Regions from separate parts of the Limosilactobacillus oris genome, predicted to be linked through region 2. Evidence: predicted binding sites of a transcription regulator. Region 2 holds the regulator's gene; the other holds the start of a gene.
The links. The regulator CtsR, encoded in region 2, represses protease genes until heat stress. The targets are predictions, from matches to a motif close to TTGGTCAAAAAAGGTCAAANA.
Positions count from the first base shown of each region.

Region 1 (4,236 bases), 170 kb from region 2:
TTGAAGTTCAACCAGCCCAAATCAGGAAGCCATTGTTAGCAGATATAGTGCCCGCCCTAATCCGGGAAAATTTTGCCATCCTTATTTACTTTGACTGCCATATTAACTACATTTTATTTTGTGGACGACGCTTTGACTGCCGGTGAAGGACGTTAGCTAAACGGGCCCGGTTATAGCGTTGAAGGACAATAAATGGCACTTCGACCAGGCTGGCAGCGACCGAGCTGATGATGAAGACCACCGGATCGCCAAAGGGAATGACTAGCAAGACGGGAAGATAGCTGAGGAGCAGCATTAACTCATGGTCCACCTCCGCATAGGTCATCGTTTTAATGATGTCTGCGAGGGAATGCTGGCGAACGTCATACTTTGCCGGTGAATACGTTGGCAACCACTTCTTCCATCTTTTCACCCTGAGCAATCGGTAAAGGCGTCGTTCCCCGGCCCCGACCTTAAACCAAGCCGCAGATGGTCTGAGCTGCAGGCGCGGTTCAAGCCAGTTGCCAACTATCAGGCGCATTCCAAGCTGGTAAAAGATAACCAATAACGTAATCACGATTGTTAGGAGAAAACGCTGGGGGTAAAGTCCGTAGCAGGCCCCCGTCACAAGAAAGCCCAGCCCGGACCACAAAGTCAGCCGCCTCATTAATTTTTCCATAATTTCCACCTCCACTTACTATCCCCGTTTCCCACTACGGCAAAAAAATAAGGAGGCCGAGTCACTCCCGGTCTCCTTTATTTTATGAATTACTTTTCGTCAGCTGGCTTTTCCTTAGCCCACTTGCGAATAGCTTCAATCTTCTTTTCTTTTAATGCTCGCTTGTACTTAGGAGCAATTGGGCGACGGCCTTGAACGCCGTATGGGTGTGCTTTACGCATAGCTAATATGCCTCCTTATTGTGTACGTAAATTAATTAACGTTCCAATTATACCGGGCCAGCTAATAAAAAGCAAGTCCTGGTCAAAAAGCATTCACAAGCGGGCTCATTTCAACTTCTGCTGCCAAAAAATTTACTAAATTCTTCCTTTTACTATGACATTTTACTAGCAAGCAGAAGCCTACTCCACCATCGCATCCGTAAAGATGACTAGACCAATTTAGTATTATCAGCTTTTAAATACCAATATATTAGGTCTTGCATTGTAGACCAATCGAGTGTAGTATACAAGATGTGATTAAGAGCTACGAAATAAAAAGGCAATTAGCTCCAGGAGGGCATTATTATGACTAACACGAAATCATTGAACGTTTTTATTACGACCGCTGACTGGCGTGCCTTAGACCGGCAGAGTGCTGCAACTGAATTAGCCCTGCTCTGCACGGACATCAACCACTAAAATCAATAATATTGAAGAGAGGCTGGGAATAAACTCAGCCTCTTTACTGTATTTAAGGCTAAAAATTCAGCAACGCAGTAGCCGGCTGGCAGGTCAAATAGGCTGTCATCCCCTCTTTCTTTTTTAGCCAACAGGAGATAAAACATTTGACCTTTTTTGACCAACCGAGTATAGTATTAATATCAGTTAGCAATGATTGCTAACGAGTGCTAATTACAAGGAGGCCACATAATGAACTTAGTTCCTACTGTCATTGAGCAGTCATCACGCGGTGAACGTGCTTATGATATTTACTCACGGCTTCTGAAGGACCGGATTATCATGTTATCTGGTCCAATCGAAGACGAAATGGCAAACTCAATCGTTGCGCAGCTCCTCTTCTTGGACGCGCAGGATTCAACTAAAGATATCTACCTTTACATCAATTCTCCTGGTGGTGTTGTTACCTCCGGGATGGCAATCTACGACACGATGAACTTCATCAAGTCCGACGTGCAGACGATTGTTATCGGGATGGCCGCTTCCATGGCGAGTGTCTTAGTTTCATCCGGGACCAAGGGTAAGCGGTTTGGCTTACCACACTCCCAAGTGCTGATTCACCAACCATCTGGCGGTGCGCAGGGTCAACAAACTGAAATCGAAATTGCTGCTACTGAAATTCTGAAGACCCGGAAGATGATTAACGAAATTCTGGCTAAGAATTCCGGTCAGCCAATTGAAAAGATTAACCGTGATACCGAACGGGACCACTACTTAACTGCTCAAGAAGCGGTTGACTATGGTCTGCTGGATGGCATCATGGAAAACAACTCGAGCTTAAAGTAAGCGCGGGTACTAAAAAAGGAAGCTACGAAAATTCGCAGCTTCCTTTTTTAGTTTAAACCGTTTTGCTCGTGCGGAGTTCATCGGCGTAGGCATTCAGTTTCCGTAAGCGGTGGTTGACGCCCGACTTAGAAATTGGCCCACCTGGGACAAGCTGGCCAAGTTCCTTGAGACTAACCTCCTGGTGGTTCAGCCGGGTCTGGGCAATTTCACGCAGCTTATCCGGGAGACTTGCCAGACCAACGGTGTCCTCAATCAGCTTAATGTTTTCGATCTGCCGGGTTGAGGCGTTGGCTATCTTGTTCATGTTGGCGTTCTCGCAGTTCACCAGCCGGTTGACCGAGTTTCGCATATCGCGAACAATCCGGACGTTTTCAAATTGGAGCATCGAGTTAGTCGCCCCGATCAATGACATGAAGTTGGCAATTTTTTCGGCTTCCTTGAGGTAAACAATGTAACCACTGCGCCGGGCCGTCGTCTGGGCATTGAGGCCAAATTGGTTCATCATCTGGGCAATCATTTCGTTGTGCTCCTCGTACAGGGAGTAAATCTCCAGGTGGTAGCTGGAGGTCTCCGGATTATTAACGGACCCCCCTGCTAGAAAGGCCCCCCGTAAGTAGGAGCGAACCATCCACTCATCCTTGAGCAGGTCTAACGGTACCTGTTCTTTGATCTGGAAGTTTTGCAAAATCCCCAGGTCATCAAGGACCCGTTGGGCAGAATAGCGCAGGCGAACAATGTACTGGTTGTTTTTCTTTAACTTCATCTTCCGCCGCACCACAATTTCACTTTCCACATTGTAAAATTCTTTCAGCAGCGAATAAATCCGGCGGGCAATCGCCGGATTTTCTGTTTGGATATTAAGAATTAACTGGCGGTTGGCAATGGCAATACTGCCGTTCATCCGGATTAACGCCATCAGTTCCGCCTGGGCGTTCTTCTGGTGGACTTTAATCGCCGTCAGTTCCTTTTTAACTTCACTCGCGTAGGACATTACTCTCCTCCTCTATTCGTGGACCTGGTGGAGGCGGTTCATCAATTCGGCTACTACCCGATCACGATCATGGAAAGCCCCGTTGTCTTTCAAACGGAGGAAATTAGCACTGATGACCCGGCAGCCCAGGTCTCGCAAGCCCTGGAAATCGTGCCCCACTGGCTGGGAAATCTCGTTCCACTGCTTAAAGTCCAGGTAATTTTTCGGTACCGGCTGGATATTAACCAGGACGGTGTCGATAAAGTTCTGTCCCAGGTGGCTGTTGAGAACGCGCACGTGGTCGGCATCGGTAAAGTGGTCGGTCTCGCCCTTTTGGGTCATGATGTTGCAAATGTAGATAACTTCCGCCTTGCTTTTACATACCGCGTCTCGGACCGCTTTAATCATTAAATTCGGCAGGATACTGGTAAAGAGGCTTCCGGGGCCGATCACAATCTGATCAGCCGCCCTGATTGCCTGAAGGACTTCCGGTACCGGCTGGATCTGGTCACCATCCGCCCCGTCTGCTGATGTTACCCAGACCCGCTTGATTCGCTGGTGAGCCGCCGTAATTTCAGCTTCCCCGCTAATTGTTGACCCATCAGTAAATTCCGCGTTGAGGGTCAGTGGTTCGTTAGCGACCGGGTACACATGGCCGCGGATTTTCATCATCTGGGAGAGTTCCTGGACCGCTGGGAAAATTCCGCCACGCATTTCAGACAAGGCTGAAATAATCAGGTTGCCGATAGCGTGTCCTGCGAAAAACTGGTCCGAACTCTTGAAACGGTACTGAAAGACATCTAATTCTAATGGTGACATTTCTGATAAGGCCACCAGGACATTACGAATGTCACCCGGCGGCACCACGTTAATGTAATTTCGCAGGATTCCCGACGAGCCGCCGTCATCAGCAACCGTCACGACTGCCGTCACGTCGGCATCCTGGTCACGAAGCCCCCGGAGAACGACTGGCAGGCCAGTCCCACCACCGATAACAACTATTTTCGGCTTATGCATCATCCACGTTCACTCCCCTCTTACTGCGCCTTGCTGATGTCACGGTGGTAAAGATTAACCTTATAACCATCCTTTTTAAGCCCCGC
Region 1 is NZ_CP104398.1:762,072-766,307, forward strand. It holds gene N4599_RS03990 (glycosyl-4,4'-diaponeurosporenoate acyltransferase CrtO family protein) at 107-658, opposite strand; gene N4599_RS03995 (hypothetical protein) at 748-879, opposite strand; gene clpP (ATP-dependent Clp endopeptidase proteolytic subunit ClpP) at 1,570-2,163, shown strand; gene whiA (DNA-binding protein WhiA) at 2,216-3,154, opposite strand; gene N4599_RS04010 (gluconeogenesis factor YvcK family protein) at 3,167-4,153, opposite strand; gene rapZ (RNase adapter RapZ) at 4,171-4,236, opposite strand, start outside.
Region 1: a site for CtsR is predicted at 1,482-1,502, ahead of clpP (ATP-dependent Clp endopeptidase proteolytic subunit ClpP). Genes of this name have one in related genera too.

Region 2 (4,236 bases):
CCCGCCATCGCGTTGTAATCCTGGCTCATGTCCCGGGCCCCGAACCCGACTTCCTTTTCATCCTGGAGCTGGGTCGCACCGAGGTTGGACGTCATAATAATAATCGTGTTCCGGAAGTCGACCCGGCGGCCCTTGGAATCGGTCAGGTAACCATCATCCAAGACCTGAAGCAGGAGGTTAAAGACGTCAGGGTGGGCCTTCTCGGCTTCATCCAGCAAGACGACGGAATACGGGTGCTGACGAACCTTTTCCGTCAGCTGGCCTCCTTCATCGTAACCCACATAACCGGGCGCGGCCCCAATCAGCCGGCTGGTGCTGAACTTTTCCATGTACTCGGACATGTCGATCCGAATCATGTTGTCCTCGGAGCCGAACATCGCCTCGGCCAATGCCTTGGCTAACTCTGTTTTACCAACCCCGGTTGGTCCTAAAAACATAAAGGAACCAATCGGCCGGTTCGGGTTCTTCAAGCCGCTCCGGGCCCGGCGAATTGCCTTAGCAACCGCGTCAACGGCTTCGTCCTGGCCAATCACCCGCTTATGGAGGACCTTTTCTAAGTTGATCAGCCGGTCGCTTTCACTCCGCTTCAACTGGGTTAGCGGCACACCAGTCCACTCGGCAACGACCTTGGCAACGTCTTCGCCGGTCACTTTGAGACGGTAGTGCTGCTCTGCCTGCCGTTCACTGACCCGGTCAGCCTGCTGCTCCTGCTTAGCCCGCAGCGATAATTCCTGTTCCCGCAGGTCTGCTGCCCGGTCAAAGTCCTGCTGCTCAATTGCTGCTTCCTTAGCAGATTGCAGTTCGGCGATTTGCTCGTCTAATGATGGCTTGCGGGTCTTCTTCTCCTCAGCATTGATTCGGACCATAGCTGCCGCTTCATCCATCAAGTCAATTGCCTTGTCCGGGAGGAAGCGGTCAGAGATGTAGCGGTCGGAGAGCTTAACAGCCTGTTCCAGCGCCTCATCAGTAATCTTGGCATGGTGGTGGGCCTCATAGCGTGGCCGTAATCCCTTCAGGATAGCCAGACTTTCTTCTGGGGTTGGCTCGTCGACCTGAACTGTTGCAAACCGCCGTTCCAGAGCTGCGTCAGATTCAATGTACTTTTGGTACTCGTCAAGGGTAGTCGCCCCGATTGTTTGCAGTTCTCCCCGGGCTAAAGCCGGCTTCAAGATGTTGGAGGCGTCAATGGCCCCCTCAGCACCCCCGGCTCCAATCAGCGTATGCAGCTCGTCAATAAAGAGGATGACGTGCCCGTCCGCCTGGATTTCGTCAATCACCTTTTTGAGACGGTTTTCGAATTCGCCCCGGTACTTAGTGCCCGCGACCAACGAACCCATATCGAGGACCATCAGCCGCTTATTAGCCAGCTCAGCTGGAACCGTTCCGGCCACCATCTCTTGGGCTAGGCCTTCAGCAATAGCGGTCTTCCCTACTCCCGGCTCACCAATCAGCACCGGGTTATTCTTGGTCCGGCGACTGAGGATCTGAATCGTCCGCCGAATTTCAGCATCACGCCCGACGACAGGATCCAGCTGCTGGTTCCGCGCCATCTGGGTCATGTCCCGAGCCAGCTTATCAAGGGTCGGTGTACCACTCTTGCGGTTGTTTCCCTGACGGTTGGTTTGACGCCGGAGCTGGCTTTCCGCTACTCCTAACCGCCGCAGGGTCACCTTCCGAACCTGACGGGGCAAAACATCTAGGCTAAAGAGAATCCGCGAAGACAGGACACTCTCATCCGCAATCAGCGCCAGCAGCAGGTGTTCAGTCCCAATTTTGAGGGAGTGCATCTGCTGGGCCTCCTGACCAGCCAGGGCCAAGACCTGCTTAGCTTTCGGTGAATATGGCAGGTAGTCAGCTGGGCCGAGCTGGTCAAGCGTTCCGTAACCAATTAGCCGTTCAATCTCTTCACGAATATCATCACTGGTAATTGAAAACTGCTCAAAAATCTTGTTGGCAATCCCATCCTTATCCATTGCCAACGCGAGCAAGAGGTGTTCAGTCCCCACTGCTTGGTGTTTAAAGTATTTAGCTTGTTCATGGGCAATCATTAAGACATGCTTAGCACTAGGAGTAAACATGTTATCCATTAGCAATCATCCCTTCTAACTTTCATACCGTAATCGATTCAGTAGCGAAATCAACACGCGTGCTCTTAACCGGGCTTCAATATCGGTATCGCCAACGTCCAGTGTCTGCTTAGCAAGTGCCACAAGCATCAAGTCACCCTCGCGCTGGGTGATGACCTTTTCATCGTAAAGGGTCTGAACGATGGCAAACGCATCACGTTCTCGAATTGAGTCGCCAATTGTTTGGATTAATGAGTTTAACACGTCAATGTTATCAAGTAAATTAACACGCTCAATCCGGATATAACCACCGCCGCCACGCTTGCTCTTGACGAGGTAACCATTTTGAATGGTAAACCGGGTCTTGATGACATAGTTGATCTGGGACGGAACCACGTCAAAGTGGTTTGCAATCTCGGAACGGCGAATCTCAATCTGAGCAGAGTCGCCCAGAATTTCTTTCAAGTAAGCTTCAATAATATCTGAGATACTCTTATTCTCCATCATTCACCCTCCGTTATCTGACTAATACTGACCATTATTTTATCATAATTTGTATTTTTTGCCCATCCAAAGTGCTCGTATAAGAAAACAGGACTGCAGCCTCGCTACAATCCTGTTTTCTGATTAACCTAATTAACTGTAATTACTTTTCGAGGGAGAAGTCAACAACGTTCCGACCAACAACCTTGTTGTCCTTTAATTCTTGGATCATGTCATTGATTTCGGAAAGTTTCCGGGTCTTAACGATTGGGTGAACCTTGCCTTCAGCACCGAATTGGAAGCACTCAGCTAGGTCTTGACGAGTACCAACCAGAGAACCGGCAACGATGATGCCGTCCAGAACAGTCTTGGCAATGTTCAGCTTCATGTCACCTTGTGGAAGGGCAACGGCAACTAACTTGCCATCTGGGCGCAGGGAGTTAACTGCTTGGTCAAAGGCTGCGGTCGTAACGGCAGTAACAACTGCAGCGTGAACCCCGCCAACCTTTTCTTGAATCTGTTCGTCAACATTGTCATCGTGACGGTTGATGCAGATTTCAGCACCGTTTTCCTTAGCAGCCTTCAGCTTGTCTTCGTTACCATCAACGGCGATAACGTGGGCACCAAAGACGTTGTGGGCAAATTGAATCCCCAGGTTACCCAGACCACCGGCACCAACGATTGATACCCATTGACCAGGCTTGATGTCAGCAACCTTCAAAGCCTTGTACATCGTAACCCCGGCACAAGTTAAGGAAGTAGCTTCAACTGGGTCCAAGCCTTCTGGAACCTTAACGGCGTAGTCAGCTGGAACGATACATTGTTCAGCCATAGCACCATCAGCAGTGTAACCAGCGTTCAGAACGTTCCGGCAAAGAGTTTCACGGCCAGTCAGACAGTATTCACAGTGACCACAGCCCTTGAAGAACCAAGCGATTGATACCCGGTCGCCAACCTTTAAGCTGGTAACACCAGGAGCAACCTTTGATACCCGGCCGACACCTTCGTGACCAATAATCCGGCCCGGCTTCTTACCAAAGTCACCAGCAGCACAGTGAAGGTCAGTGTGGCAAAGACCACAGTATTCCATGTCAACCAGTGCTTCACCCGGCTTCAAATCACGAAGCTGAACATCCTTAACAGTAACGTATCCATCGACTGGATCATTGATAACAGCAGCTTTCATATGCTAAGATCTCCTTCTCAAAAGACATGTTATTTTTTTCACAATTATTATGATACCAGAGACCCCCGTTTTTTTAAAGCCTTCTTTCGGATATTTTTCAAATAAATGTCAAACCGCTGTCGCTAAGATAGCACGCTTTTCGCCACTAATACACGGCTAAGGATACTCAAACCAATTCCAGAATTTACTAAAGTTTTCTTTTGAAATTTACTAACTAAAAATAACAAGATTGCATATCATCTCACAATCAGTCTTTTTGACCATGAACCTCCGTCAGTAATAGTCGTTCTTCCATTAATTACTAGTGCCGTACAGCAACCGAATAGTCTGGCGGTCAGCCTTCGTAATCCCGGTCCGAACATTATTCGGGATCATTACGCTATAACTGCCCTGTGGCGCGTGGGCCAAGCCGAGGGCATGCCCTAGCTCATGCTGGGCCACTTCGCTACGGAAAATCCGACTGGTGTATTCCAAGTGCGGTGCGTCGAGGGTTGAATGTGC
Region 2 is NZ_CP104398.1:930,186-934,421, forward strand. It holds gene N4599_RS04840 (ATP-dependent Clp protease ATP-binding subunit) at 1-2,087, opposite strand, end outside; gene N4599_RS04845 (CtsR family transcriptional regulator) at 2,103-2,570, opposite strand; gene adhP (alcohol dehydrogenase AdhP) at 2,713-3,735, opposite strand; gene N4599_RS04855 (matrixin family metalloprotease) at 4,030-4,236, opposite strand, start outside.